Linked DNA regions of Aliamphritea hakodatensis. The protein of the gene in region 1 interacts with the protein of each later gene in a pairwise test. Links are inferred from orthologs where the notes say so. Each region holds a gene or a part of one and is shown in the gene's direction. Other genes may lie near its edges.

Evidence for each region.
Region 2: the proteins of PCI15_RS14015 (region 1) and PCI15_RS22735 interact in binary tests that used the Escherichia coli proteins (3 or more experiments, as listed by UniProt). The link is inferred for Aliamphritea hakodatensis from one-to-one orthologs.

What each region holds. Positions count from the first base shown.
Region 1 is NZ_AP025281.1:3,032,262-3,040,006, reverse strand. Bases 1,812-5,237 are described here. They hold PCI15_RS14015 (2-oxoglutarate dehydrogenase E1 component), read left to right. Parts: upstream 1,812-2,205; coding sequence 2,206-5,037; downstream 5,038-5,237. Other genes in these bases: odhB (2-oxoglutarate dehydrogenase complex dihydrolipoyllysine-residue succinyltransferase), read left to right, coding at 5,085-5,237. Outside these bases: sdhA (succinate dehydrogenase flavoprotein subunit), read left to right, coding at 1-1,021; PCI15_RS14020 (succinate dehydrogenase iron-sulfur subunit), read left to right, coding at 1,034-1,738; more of odhB, read left to right, coding at 5,238-6,293; lpdA (dihydrolipoyl dehydrogenase), read left to right, coding at 6,333-7,745. UniProt on the Escherichia coli protein: E1 component of the 2-oxoglutarate dehydrogenase (OGDH) complex which catalyzes the decarboxylation of 2-oxoglutarate, the first step in the conversion of 2-oxoglutarate to succinyl-CoA and CO(2).
Region 2 is NZ_AP025281.1:4,998,740-5,006,016, forward strand. Bases 3,725-6,682 are described here. They hold PCI15_RS22735 (ATP-binding cassette domain-containing protein), read left to right. Parts: upstream 3,725-4,227; coding sequence 4,228-6,138; downstream 6,139-6,682. Other genes in these bases: PCI15_RS22730 (TIGR02444 family protein), read right to left, coding at 3,725-4,112; PCI15_RS22740 (LysE family translocator), read right to left, coding at 6,171-6,682. Also shown: PCI15_RS22715 (MBL fold metallo-hydrolase), read left to right, coding at 1-818; PCI15_RS22720 (bifunctional protein tyrosine phosphatase family protein/NAD(P)/FAD-dependent oxidoreductase), read left to right, coding at 928-2,658; BamJ family beta-barrel-assembly machinery protein, read right to left, coding at 2,724-3,446; more of PCI15_RS22730, read right to left, coding at 3,609-3,724; more of PCI15_RS22740, read right to left, coding at 6,683-6,809; PCI15_RS22745 (HDOD domain-containing protein), read right to left, coding at 6,911-7,277. UniProt on the Escherichia coli protein: Genetic data indicate it may be involved in ribosome assembly or function.

The sequences.
Region 1 (7,745 bases):
TGCCGGCGTACTGGTAACCGAAGGTTGCCGGGGTGAGGGTGGTTACCTGGTCAATAAGGATGGCGAACGCTTCATGGAGCGTTATGCGCCTAACGCGAAAGACCTGGCTGGCCGTGACGTGGTTGCCCGCTCTATGGTGCTGGAGATTCTGGCTGGCCGTGGTTGCGGTGAGGAAGGTGATCACGTATTCCTGAAGCTGGATCATCTTGGGGCTGATACCCTGAATGCCAAGCTGCCGGGTATCCTTGAGTTGTCCCGTACCTTTGCGCATGCTGATCCGATTAAAGAGCCGATTCCGGTTGTTCCGACCTGTCACTACATGATGGGCGGTGTCACCACCAATATCGGTGGTCAGGCGATCGGTGCGGATGCGGACGGTAACGATACCATCATCGACGGCCTGTTTGCCTGCGGTGAAGTTGCCTGTGTATCGGTACACGGTGCAAACCGTCTGGGCGGTAACTCGCTGCTTGATCTGGTGGTATTTGGCCGTGCGGCCGGTATCCAGATTGAGAAGCAGATGCGTGAGGGCTACGAAGTAGCGCCGGCCAGCGAAGCTGATCTGGAACGTGCGATGGCGCGTCTGAACCGTTTGAACAATTCAACCGGTGGTGAAAAGGTTGCTGAGGTTCGTGCTGAACTGCAGAAGACCATGCAGCTGTATTTCGGTGTATTCCGTGAAGGCGAAAGCATGGAGAAAGGTCTGGAGCTGCTTAAGGAAGTGCGTGCCAAGGTGTCTGATCTTCATCTGGAAGATAAGAGCGCGGCATTCAACACGGCCCGTATTGAAGCGCTGGAACTGGAAAACCTGATGGAAGTTGCTGAGGCAACGGCAATCGCTGCTATTACCCGTAAGGAAAGTCGTGGTGCGCATGCCCGTAACGACTACACCGAGCGTGATGATGAAAACTGGTTGTGTCACTCACTGTATCACCCGCAAACGCAACAGATCACCAAGCGTGCTGTTAACTTTGCGCCGAAGACAGTAGATGCCTTCCCGCCAAAAGTTCGAACGTATTAAGGGGTTGCCACGATGTTAGTAAGTGTATATCGCTATAATCCTGAGGTTGATGATGCGCCTTACATGCAGGATGTCCATATCGACATTCCTGGTGGTAAGGACATCATGGTTCTGGATCTTCTGCAGTTGCTGAAAGATAAGGATCCGTCTCTGGCGTACCGCCGTTCGTGCCGTGAAGGTGTTTGTGGTTCCGACGGTATGAATATGAACGGTAAGAACGGTCTGGCGTGTATTACGCCGCTGTCTGAAGTGGTTGAGAACGATAAGATTGTTCTGCGTCCGCTGCCAGGTTTACCGGTTATCCGTGATGTGGTTGTTGATATGACCCAGTTCTATCAGCAGTACGAGAAGATCAAACCGTTCCTGCTGAATGATACGCCGGCGCCTGCGATTGAGCGTCTGCAGTCTCCGGAAGAGCGTGCTGAGCTGGATGGTCTGTACGAGTGTATTCTGTGTGCATGCTGTTCAACTGCCTGTCCGTCTTTCTGGTGGAACCCTGATAAGTTCATCGGCCCGTCCGGTTTGCTGCAGGCATACCGCTTCCTGGCTGACAGCCGGGATACGGCGACCAAGGAGCGTCTGGCAGACCTTGATGATCCGTTCAGCGTCTTCCGCTGCCACGGTATCATGAACTGTGTCAGCGTTTGTCCTAAGGGGCTTAACCCGACAAAGGCAATTGGCAAGATCCGTAACATGCTGTTGCAACAGGCAACCTGATTGTTACTCAGGGCGGTCCCGAAAGGTACCGCCTTTTTTATTGCGTAAATTTAGCTCAGCTATTGCGGTATGGCATGAATTGCATTCATGCATCCTTTGGTGAATGTTCAGCCGGGCCCAGGCATGGTACAACTGTATTTTGCTCTGAACGGTTGAATTTTATACACCAAATCAGCTGAAAGACGCTTTTGAATCGGATGAGTGGGGTGCGTGTCGTATTTTTGTAAGTAAAATAAAGTTGTATATGATCCAAAAATAGAAAACTTTAAGATTCTTAGTGCCTTGCATGTATGAAGCGGGGTACAAAAAGCGTAGAATCTGTCCCCGTATAAGTGCTACCACTTCGGGGCTATATACGTGAGAAATAATAAACGATAACCATAAAGGAAATGGTCGGAAATGGCCGAATCAGTCGGGACGTGGTGCAACCTGAACGTTGATATTCCTTTGAGCCAGGGTGATCAATAATGCAAGAAGGCATAATGGAGCTGATGTGGAAAAATGCGCATCTTTACGGTGGCAATTTATCCTACATTGAGCAGCTGTATGAAACCTATCTGATGGACCCCAACGCGATTCCTCAGGAATGGCGTGAAGAATTTGACCGGCTACCTAAAGTCGGCGACAACATTACACAGGATGTGCCGCATACAGCGGTGCGTGAACACTTCCAGTTTATTGCTAAGAATCAGCGTCGGGCCGCGCCTGTCTCTGCTTCCAGCGTCAGCTCTGATCACGAGAAAAAGCAGATCCGCGTCCTGCGGATGATCAACGCTTATCGTGTACGGGGGCATCAGGCCGCTCAGATTGATCCGCTTAATCTGCTTGAACGCGAGCCTGTTCCTGATCTGGACCCACGTTTTCATGAACTGTCTGAAGCAGATTATGATACGACGTTCCAGTTAGGTTCCCTGTTTTTCGGTGCTGAAGAAGCAACACTGAAATCTATCCTGGATGACCTTAAAAAGACTTACTGTACAACGGTCGGTGCTGAATACATGCACATCGTTGATACTAAAGAAAAGCGCTGGATTCAGTCCCGTCTGGAGCCGGTACGCGCCCATCCGACCGTCGAGCCGGAAAAGAAAGTCATGGTGCTGGAGCGCCTGACTGCGGCTGAAGGTCTGGAAAAATATCTGGGTTCCCGTTTTGCCGGCGCCAAGCGCTTCGGTCTGGAAGGCGGTGAATCAATGATCGTTTCACTGAATACCCTGATTCACCGTGCCGGTAAACACGGCGCCCGTGAGCTGGTAATCGGTATGGCTCACCGTGGCCGTCTGAATACCCTGGTGAATATCTTCGGTAAGAATCCGGCTGAGCTGTTTGGGGAGTTTGAAGGTGTGCAGACACTGGAAACCTCCGGTGATGTTAAGTATCACCAGGGCTTCTCATCCAACATCATGACCGATGGCGGTGAAATGCATATGGCGATGGCGTTTAACCCGTCGCACCTGGAAATTGCCGCACCGGTAGTGGAAGGTTCAGTGCGGGCCCGTCAGGACCGCCGGGATGATGATGTGGGCACCACGGTTGTGCCGGTTAACATCCACGGAGATCAGGCGTTTGCAGGTCAGGGCGTGGTTATGGAGACATTCCAGATGTCCCAGACCCGGGCTTACAAGACCGGCGGCACCATTCATATCGTTGTAAACAACCAGGTTGGTTTTACAACGAACAAGCAGGAAGACTCCCGTTCCACTGAGTACTGTACTGATATCGCCAAGATGGTACAGGCACCGATTTTCCACGTGAACGGTGATGATCCTGAAGCGGTACGCTTTGTAACCCAACTGGCTGTGGATTACCGTACCGAATTTAAGAAAGATGTGGTTATTGATCTGGTCTGTTACCGCCGTCGCGGTCACAACGAAGCGGATGAGCCGTCCGGCACCCAGCCGCTGATGTATCAGAAGATCAAGGCCCAGAAAACTACCCGTGAACTTTATGCTCAGCAGCTGATTGACGAGGGCGTCATCACGCAGGAGCAGAGTAAGCAAATGGAGAAGGATTACCGGAAGAATCTGGAAGACGGCAAGCACGTTACCCATTCTCTGGTGCTGGAACCGAATAAAGAACTGTTTGTGGACTGGACTCCGTATCTGGGTCACAAATGGTCATTTGACTGTGATACCAGCGTGGATATCAAAACCTTGCAGTCACTGGGTCAGCAGATCTGTGAAGTGCCTGAAGGTTTCTCTGTTCAGCGTCAGGTTCAGAAAATCTACGACGACCGTAAGAAAATGGCGGCCGGGGCAATGGCAGTTAACTGGGGCTGTGCGGAAATGCTTGCATACGCGTCAGTGCTGGCTGAAGGTCACGGTGTTCGTCTGACCGGTCAGGATGTGGGGCGCGGAACTTTCTCCCACCGTCACGCAGTGTTACACAGTCAGAAAGATGCGGCCGTTTACGAGCCGTTACAGAATATTGCACCGGATCAGCCACGGCTGACCCTGCATGATTCTTTCCTGTCGGAAGAGGCGGTTCTGGCGTTTGAGTATGGCTATGCCACGACGACGCCGAACGCGCTGGTTATCTGGGAAGCTCAGTTTGGTGATTTCGCCAACGGCGCTCAGGTAGTTATCGACCAGTTTATTACCAGTGGTGAGCATAAGTGGGCCCGTCTCTGCGGCCTGACCATGCTGTTGCCGCATGGCTTTGAAGGGCAGGGGCCTGAGCACTCATCAGCCCGTCTGGAGCGTTACCTGCAGTTGTGTGCTGAACACAACATTCAGGTATGTGTACCGACGACGCCGGCGCAGATTTTCCATCTGTTGCGCCGTCAGGTGGTGCGTCCGTTGCGTAAGCCTCTGGTGGTTATGTCGCCGAAGAGTCTGTTGCGTCATAAGCAGGCAGTTTCCAGTATTGAAGAGCTGGCAAACGGTAGCTTCCAGCCGGTTATCAGCGAGACTGATCAGCTTGATCCGGCGAAGGTTAAGCGCCTGGTGCTGTGCAGCGGCAAGGTTTACTACGACCTGTACAACCGCCGTGCGGAGCTGGAAAAAGACGATGTTGCGATTGTACGTATTGAACAGCTTTATCCGTTCCCTGAAAACCAGATGTATGAAGCGATCAAGGATTACACCAATCTTGAATCCGTTATCTGGTGTCAGGAAGAACCGATGAATCAGGGCGCCTGGTACTGCAGTCAGCACCACATGCGTCATGCGCTGGCGCGTCATAACAGCTCGATTCAACTGGGCGGCGTAGGCCGGCCACATGCAGCCGCACCTGCTGTAGGGTACATTTCAGTACACCTTGAACAGCAGGAAAAACTGGTTAATGAAGCAATCAATGGCTAACAGGCCTGACGAAAACGCCTGTTAGTAACACTGAGAAAGGAAAGAATATGTCTATCGAAATCAAAACGCCGACCTTCCCTGAATCCGTAGCCGACGGTACCGTGGCTACCTGGCACAAGCAGCCTGGTGAAGCTTGCTCCACCGATGAACTGATTGTTGATATTGAAACTGACAAAGTTGTGCTGGAAGTGGTAGCGCCGGCGGATGGCGTGCTTAAAGACATCATTAAAGGCGAAGGCGATACAGTACTGAGTGAAGAAGTGCTGGCGACTTTCGAAGCAGGTGCAGCAGCGGCTGCACCGGCAGCGGCGGCTGAGCCTGCTGCGGCGGCTCCTGCTGCAACTGATGCTGATAAGATCGGCCCGGCTGCCCGCAAGCTGATTGAAGAAAACGGTCTGGACGCTGCTCAGATTCCGGGTACCGGCAAAAATGGCGGTATCACTAAAGAAGATGTCGCGAACTTCATCAAGAACAAACCTGCGGCGCCTGCTCCGGCTGCCGCTGCGCCTGCGGTTGCATCAGCGGCTGCGCCGGGCACAGTGCCTGTCGGTGAGCGTGTTGAGAAGCGTGTTCCGATGACGCGTCTGCGTGCAACGATTGCTAAGCGTCTGGTTGAAGCTCAGCAAAATGCTGCCATGCTGACGACTTATAATGAAGTCAATATGAAGCCGATCATGGAGCTGCGTAAGCAGTACAAGGATCTGTTCGAGAAAACCCACAACGGTACCCGTCTTGGCTTCATGTCTTTCTTTGTTAAAGCTGCAACTGAAGCGCTGAAGCGTTTCCCTGCAGTGAATGCCTCAATCGATGGTAACGATATGGTTTACCACGGTTATCAGGATATCGGTGTAGCGGTATCGACCGAACGTGGTCTGATGGTACCGGTACTGCGTGATACAGATGCGATGAGCCTGGCAAATATTGAAGCCACTATCCGTGACTTCGGTCTGCGTGGCCGTGACGGTAAGCTGGGTATGGATGACATGCAGGGCGGTACGTTCACCATCACCAATGGTGGTGTGTTCGGTTCCCTGATGTCTACGCCAATTCTGAATCCGCCACAAACGGCTATCCTGGGCATGCATAAAATTCAGGAACGTCCAATGGCCGTCAATGGTCAGGTAGAAATTCTGCCAATGATGTATCTGGCCCTGTCATACGACCATCGTATGATTGATGGTAAGGAAGCTGTACAATTCCTGGTTACTATAAAGGATCTCTTAGAAGATCCAGCTCGGATGTTGCTAGACGTATAAACTCAGCCCCCTTACAGAAATTTTTAAAGGTAGGTAAAAATGTCAGATAAATTTGATGTCATCGTGATTGGTGCTGGCCCTGGTGGTTACGTAGCTGCGATTCGAGCCGCACAACTGGGACTGAAAACCGCGTGTGTAGAGAAGTGGGTCGATGGCAAAGGTGCACCTTTACTGGGTGGTACCTGTCTGAATGTTGGTTGTATCCCTTCCAAGGCTCTGCTGGAGTCTACTCACCAGTTTCATAATGCCCAGCACGCTGATGTTCACGGCATCCAGGTTGGTGGCGAAGTCACTATGGATGTTAAAGCGATGGTTGCCCGTAAGGACAAGATCGTTTCAAACCTGACCGGTGGTATTGCCGGTCTGTTCAAGGCGAATGGTGTGACGCTGCTGGCCGGTAAAGGCAAGCTGCTGGCAAACAAGCGTGTTGAAGTGACCGCTGCTGATGGTGTTGCAACTGTTTATGATGCAGAAAACGTAATCCTGGCTTCCGGGTCCGTGCCGGTTGAGATCCCGCCTGCGCCGCTGACTGAAGGCCTGATTCTGGACAACGAAGGTGCCCTGAACATCGACGAGACGCCTAAGCGTCTGGGTGTTATCGGTGCCGGTGTTATCGGTCTGGAAATGGGTTCCGTATGGGCGCGTCTGGGTACTGAAGTAACAGTACTTGAGGCGATGGACAGCTTCCTGGCGATGGCCGATAAGGACGTTGCCAAAGAAGGTCAGAAACTGCTCAAGAAGCAGAAGCTGGACATTAAACTGGGCGCACGTTGTACCGGTACTGAAATCATTGACGGTAAAGAAGTTAAGGTTAAGTACTCCGATGCGAACGGTGACCAGGAGCTGGTTGTTGATAAGCTGATCGTAGCGGTTGGCCGCCGTCCTCAGACTAACGGTCTGCTGGCAGATGATTCCGGCGTTAAGCTGGATGAGCGTGGTTTCATCTTTGTTGACGGTCAGTGCCGCACTGAAGCACCGGGCGTATACGCGATCGGTGACTCAGTACGTGGCCCTATGCTGGCGCACAAAGCATCTGAAGAAGGCATCATGGTTGCGGATATCATTGCCGGCCATCACGCACAGATGAACTACGATGTAATTCCAAGCATCATCTACACCCATCCTGAACTGGCCTGGGTCGGTAAGACCGAGCAGGAACTGAAGGCGGAAGGTGTTGACATTAAAGTAGGTAAATTCCCGTTTGCAGCGTCTGGTCGTGCCATGGCCGCGAACGATACCGACGGTTTTGTGAAGATGATTGCTGACGCTGAAACTGACCGCATCCTGGGCGTGCATATGGTCGGTGGTATTGCGTCTGAGCTGATTGCTCAGGCTGCAATTGCAATGGAATTCTCTTCAACTGCAGAAGACCTGCAACTGACTGTATTTGCTCACCCAACCGTGAGTGAGGCAGTGCATGAAGCGGCACTGGCTGTGGATGGTCACGCAATC
Region 2 (7,277 bases), 2.0 Mb from region 1 along the record:
TCAGTTACATCATTCAGGATCCGGAATCCAGCCACTGCGCAATCATCGACTCCGTGCTGGATTTTGATTATGCCTCCGGTAAAACGGACACCGCGTCAGCCGATGCGTTGCTGGCCTTCATCGACAAACACTCACTGACCGTTGACTGGATCCTGGAAACCCATGTGCATGCTGATCATGTGTCTGCGGCGCCGTATCTGAAAACCAGAACCGGCGGTCTGATCGGCATCGGAAAACAGGTCTGTACCGTACAGAAAACCTTTGGTCAGGCATTTAACGCTGAGAAAGAATTTGCCACTAACGGCAGCCAGTTCGATGTCCTTCTGGAAGACAACGACACCCTTCAGATCGGCGGGCTTACGGGCCAGGCACTGCATACGCCCGGCCATACACCTGCCTGTATGACGTTCGTCTTCGGCGATGCAGCCTTCGTGGGTGATACCCTGTTTATGCCTGACTACGGTACCGCCCGCTGCGATTTCCCCGGTGGCGATGCCGCCATGCTGTACCGCTCTATTCAACGGATTTTCCAGCTGCCGGATGACACCCGCCTGTTCATGTGCCACGACTATAAGGCGCCGGGCCGGGATGAATACGCCCACCAGACCAGCGTTGCCGCGCAGCGTCAGCACAATATTCACATTCAGGAAGGCATTAACGAAGCTGATTTTGTCGCCATGCGCACCGGCCGGGATGCCACCCTGAGTATGCCCAAACTGATACTGCCGTCAGTACAGGTAAACATGCGTGCCGGACACCTACCCCCGGCAGAAGACAACGGCCAGCAATATCTGAAAATCCCGCTCAACCTGTTCTGATTTCAGGTTAGTCATCACCGGACATTCATGCTCCGGACACACTCTGCGCCGGCTGCATCACTCTGCAGCCGTGTATTACCCGCACTCAGAAAATAAAGAGGACTTCCTCATGGACGTACGCCAGCTCAGCCCGTTTATCAGTATCAGCCCGCAAATAACCTCTGCCGATATCGGGCTGGCAGCTGCACAGGGATTCCGGACCATTATCTGTAACCGGCCAACCGGTGAATCTCAGGACCAGCCGGACACTCAACAGCTGGAAGATGCCTGTCAGCGTGCAGGACTGGCCTGGCATTACTTACCCGTCGAGATAGGCAAAGTAACTGACACAGACGTCACAGCATTCACCACCCTGATGGATCAGGTTCAGGGGCCGGTGCTGGCCTTTTGCCGCACCGGCACCCGCAGCGCCACGCTCTGGGCGCTGTCGCAGGCTCCCCGGCTTGATGTCACCGCCATTCTTAACGCCACCGCACAGGCCGGCTACGATCTGGCCCCCCAGAAAGAGCGGCTTCTGAACGCAGCGAATCAGCAGGAAAGTAATTCGGAAAGCCGGCCGGTTATTGCCGGCCGGCAGCACGATATTCTGATTGTCGGCGGTGGCGCCGGTGGCCAGGCAACAGCCGCCAGCCTGTTAAAACGCCAGCCGGATCTGGACATCGCCATCGCTGAGCCCAATACGGAACACTATTATCAGCCCGGCTGGACCCTGGTCGGCGGCGGCGTATTCAACCGTAAAGATACCGTCCGCCCGATGGCCGATGTCATGCATCCTGACTGCCACTGGTATCAGGCAGCCGTCAGCCACTTCGAACCGGAACAGCGCCAACTGGTGCTCGAAGACGGCGAACGGCTGGGCTACCGTATCCTGATCATCGCCCCGGGGCTGATGCTGGACTGGGATGCCATCCCAGGCTTACGGGAGAATCTTGGCAGCCACGGCGTCACCTCAAACTACCAGTTCGATATGGCACCCTACACCTGGGAACTGATCCGGAACTGCAAGTCCGGCAAAGCCCTGTTCACCCAGCCCCCCATGCCGATTAAATGTGCCGGCGCGCCACAAAAAGCCATGTATCTGGCCTGTGATCACTGGTTACGCACGCAGCGGCTGGACAACATTGATGTGGAATTCTGCAACGCCGGACCCGGCCTGTTCGGCGTCGCCGACTACGTACCGGCGCTCATGGAATATGTAAAGAAATACGACATAGCGCTGCAGTTTCAGCACACCCTTACCGCCATCGACGGGCCGGGTAAAACGGCAACATTCAGCGTCACCGACGGTGAAGGCGAAAGCAGGGAGATTGAGAAAGCATTCGATATGATCCACGTCTGCCCCCCTCAGAAAGCCCCGAAGTTTATCAGCAACAGCCCGCTGGCGGACGCCGGAGGCTGGCTGGACCTGGACCCGGAAACCCTGCAGCATAACCACTACGGCGATATCTTCGGTCTCGGAGACGCAGGCAATACCCCGAATGCCAAAACGGCTGCGGCGGTGCGTAAGCAGGCACCGGTGGTGGCAGAGAATGTACTGTTAGCCCTCAAAGGAGAGGCGCCAAGAGCTATTTACGCCGGTTACGGATCCTGCCCGCTGACCGTAGAAAAAGGCAAAATCGTGCTGGCTGAATTTGGCTACGGCGGTCAGTTGCAGCCGACCTTTCCCACCTGGCTGGTACAGGGTACCCGGCCATCCCGCCTGTCCTGGTTACTGAAAGAAAAGATGCTGCCGTGGATCTACTGGAATGCCATGTTAAAGGGCAAGGAATGGCTGGCGGAACCGGAAATTCTCAGCCACCGGCCGGCCAGACACGAAGCCGCCGACGCGCTGGATAAATAAAAGCGCGGGCATAAAAAAACGGGAAGCCAAAGCTTCCCGTTTTCTTTATGGTTCAGCCCGGAGATTTAGCCTTCCGGGTTAATTTCCAGTAATTCAACTTCGAATACCAGCGTCGCGTTCGGTCCGATGGTACCGCCAGCGCCAGTCGGGCCATATGCCAGATCAGCCGGAATCACCAGACGGGCTTTACCGCCACTCTTCATCAGTTGCAGGCCTTCTGTCCAGCCAGGAATCACACCGTTCAGCGGGAAGGATACAGGCTCACCACGGCTGTAAGAGCTGTCGAACTCAGTACCGTCAATCAGGGTACCTTTGTAGTGCACCATCACTGAATCTTCAGCGGTCGGGCTTTCACCTTCGCCTTCGGTCAGGTGCTCAATCTGCAGGCCGGACTCAGTGGTCGTCACGTTTGGCTTCTTGGCATTTTCAGCCATGTAGTCCATACCTTCCTGCGTGTTCTTATCAGCCAGTGCTTCGGCTTCTTTCTGCGCTTCCTCAACCTTCTTCTGCTGCGCTTCCATCAGTACTTTTTCGACGTCTTCGCGGCTCATCAGGCCTTCATCACCGGCATACGCTGCTTCAACACCGCGGCGCAGTGCATCGTAATCCATTGTTTCGAAATCAGCTTTTAAGCGCTCGCCCAGCACCATACCCAGGCCGTAGCTCAGCTTCTTCGTTTCAGTATCCAGAGTGTAAGGCTTCTCTACCGGTGCAGGGGCTTTCTTTTCTTCACCACACCCCACCAGGAACGCACTTGCAACGGCAACAGCAACCAGCGTCTTTTTCATTTCATTTCCTTAGTTTTGTCTGTCCGAGTATCGGAATCGGCAGCTTTCAGCCTGAGATCTCTGCTTAAAAGCATAGGTACAGAATCTGTACGCAAGGCTCAACTTAACATAGCTGCTTCTATATATCCTGCCTTAGTGGGGGCAGGTAAGGAAAAGTTCAACCTAAATGCCAGTTTCGGTATATAAATCAAGCAATGTCTGCAACAGCCCGGACCACTGTCCCTGCACCGTTTGCAGATAAACTTCCAGATTGGCTCTGGCCAGATCATCCACCGGCAAAGACAGCGCCGGGCAGAGGTCATTTGCCGTTGCCAGGTCGTACAACATCTGCAGTTCGGTTTTTTCACAGGCCAGTTCGGCCTTCTTAAGCTGTTCATAGGCGGCATCCAGCCGGTGATCCTGCTGGCGTTCTTCCCGCACGCTGTAACGCAGGGCCCGTAACGGCAGCAAGCGCTCATAATGCCAGTGCTGCAGCGCTTTATCGCTGAACAGTTCCGCCACAACCCCCTGCTGCTGTCTGGCCAGCCACAGGCAGAAAATCACCCGGTTCACCGCCAGCCCCTGTTCCGACTGTAATCGCAGGCACAGAGGGGCAATTCCCGGACGGCTGTAAAAGGCCAGTGCAAAGTGCCATAAACTGTTATCTGCTGACTGTATTTCCGACATTCTGTGCCTCACTCAAACGCATATTCACCGGCTGAATTGTGCTAGAATCCGCAGCCAAAATCAGCGCCGGATGTTCACCGGCATCCGATATTAGCCTGCCAGTCCGGTAAGAACCATGATTCAGTTAAACCAGCTCAGCCTGCAACGGGGCCCACAACGTCTGCTCGAACAGGCCCAGTTGACCATTCACGCCACCCAGAAAGTCGGCATTATCGGCGCAAACGGGGTAGGCAAGTCATCACTGTTTAAACTGATTCTGGGCGAGCTGCAGGCGGATGAAGGCGACCTTCAGCTGCCCACTAACCTGATTATTGCTCACATGGCACAGGAAGTATCGGACTCTGACCGCAGCGCGCTGGACTATGTGCTCGACGGTGACCGCCGTTTACGCAACGTTCAGCAACAGCTGAAAGAAGCTGAAACCAGCGGTAATCACCACCGCAGTGGCGAGTTACATGCCGAAATGGCGGCGATTGACGGCTACACGGCAGAATCCCGCGCCCATCAGTTGCTGAATGGCCTGAGCTTCAGACCCGGTGATGCCAGCCGGCCGGTCAGCACCTTTTCCGGGGGCTGGCGAATCCGTCTGAATCTGGCACAGGCGCTGATGTGTCACTCTGACATTCTGCTGCTCGACGAACCCACCAACCACCTGGATCTGGATGCCACCATCTGGTTGGAACAGTGGCTGCGCAGTTATCCGGGGACCCTTTTGCTGATTTCTCATGACCGGGATTTCCTCGATGCCGTCACCACCCATATCGTCCACATGCACCGGCAAAAAACCGATCTGTACAAAGGCGGCTACTCAGACTTCGAAGTCATGCGTGCGGAACGGCTTGCCCAGCAACAGGCTCAGTATGAGAAGCAGCAACAGCGGATTGCCGAGATCGAAAACTTCGTCCGCCGCTTCAAGGCCAAGGCTTCCAAAGCCAAGCAGGCCCAGAGCCGGGTCAAAGAGCTGGAACGGATGGAAACCATTTCTGCCGCGCACGTCGACAGCCCCTTCAGCTTCGGCTTTGAGGCCAGCGATAAGATTTCTTTCCCGCTGCTGACGCTGGATAAAGCTGATCTGGGTTATGACAAAGCCATCCTGAAACAGGTATCCCTGAGTCTGGTACCCGGCGCCCGCATTGGTCTGCTTGGCCCGAACGGTGCCGGTAAATCCACCCTGATAAAATCCCTGACCGAAGATCTTTCACTGCTCAGTGGCGAGCGTAAAAGCGGTGAGCATCTGAAAGTCGGTTACTTTGCCCAGCACCAGCTGGAAGCACTGGATCTGGAAGTGTCTCCCAGCCTGCACATTAAACGTATTGCCCCACAGGCCAGCGACCAGGAAATCCGCAACTTCCTTGGCAGCTTCGACTTCCATGGCGACCGGGCGCTGGAACCGGTTAAACAATTCTCCGGCGGTGAAAAGGCCCGGGTAGCGCTGGCACTGATCGCCTGGCAGAAACCCAACCTGTTGCTGCTCGACGAACCGACCAACCATCTGGATCTGGAAGTTCGCCACGCCCTGACGCTGGCCCTGCAGGGCTTTGAAGGTGCGCTGATTCTGGTCTCCCACGACCGGCACTTATTACGTAACTGTGTGGATGAGTTCCTGCTGGTTGCCGATCAGCAGGTGACGCCATTTAAAGGCGATATGGACGATTATCAGCAATGGCTCGCCAGCCAGCGCCGGGAAGACAATCAGACGGAGCAGCCGGAACGGGAAAACCGCTCCGCCAGCGCCGCGGAACGTAAAGAACAAAAACGTCTGGCTGCTGAGCGCCGCAGTATGCTGCGCCCGTTAAAGAAAGCCACCGAGAAGCTGGAAGCGGAAATCGAAACGCTGGCGGAACAGCTGTCCGCCGTTGAAGAAAAACTGGCCGATACATCTATATATGAAGAGGCCCGCAAAGCTGAACTGAAAGATGTCTTACAGCAACAGGCCACGCTGCAACAGCGCAGTGAGGCGGTTGAAGCCGAATGGATGGAAAAGCTCGAAGAACTGGAAGAACTTGAGCAACTGACCGCCGAATAACCGCCGGGCTCAGACCACTGAGCCCCTGCATATCAGGCCTCAAACGAGGCCAGTTTAATGCCGAAGGTCACAAACACTGCACCGGTTACCGCTTTCAGCGCCCGCTGCATCACACCTGCCCGGGAAAATCCCATAAACCGGGACAGCAGTAACACCATGCCTGAGAACCACAGCAGGTTGATCAGAGAATGGATCAGCACCAGCAGAAAAGCCGACGATGCCCCCTCACCCAGGGGTATAAACTGCGGGAATGCCGCCAGATAAAACATCGACACCTTAGGGTTAAGTGCATTGGTCAGAAACCCTTCCAGCCATGCGTGTCTCAGGCTTTGTGACTTTGCCGGCGCAGTGGCGGAAGCCGAACCCACCGTGCCTGCATTGCCGTGCAACGCAGCCCGCAACGCATTGATGCCGATCCAGCACAGGTAGGCCGCCCCCAGCATTTTAACGATAAAGAACAACTGTGCTGACTGCACCAGAATCACCGATATCCCCAGTACCGACAATGCACCATGAAGGTAAAACGCCCCCACAAACCCCGCCACGTTGGCAAATCCGGCGGCTTTGCCGGACGTGGTGACCGATTTAACAATCAGTACGCCATTCGGCCCCGGCGATATCACCAGCAGTGTCGCCACCACCGTAAAGGTCAGTATCTGTGCTAAATCCATGTATCTTCTCTCCGGCTAAAAACAAAAAAAGCGTCACGGCATACGCCAGGACGCTTTTATAAACAGGCTAAGCTTAACTGGCCAAGCTTTACTGACTAAGCTTAGCTGGCCTTTGCCGGTGCGATTGAATTCACCAGCGCCTCCAGCTCGGTACGGTTCTCGACGATCATCTCCAATGCCTCATCGGCGTCTTCGCGGCTGATCTGTAAACGCTTGAACAGTGCGCTGGGAATCTCTTCTTCCGGACCGTCACCCAAGCCCTTTGAACGTAACAGGCGGGATGCAATGTATAACAGACCCACTTCCTGCTGGGCGTCACCCTGATAGTTCGGGTCCTGCTGATGACGTACCGCTTCACAGACTTTATCCGGCAGCGACCAGCTGTCCAGCAGCCATGAGCCAATCTGCTCACGGGTCACGTTCAGTACCTGTTGTTCAATGTATTCAGACGGCATATGCGGGTTCGCC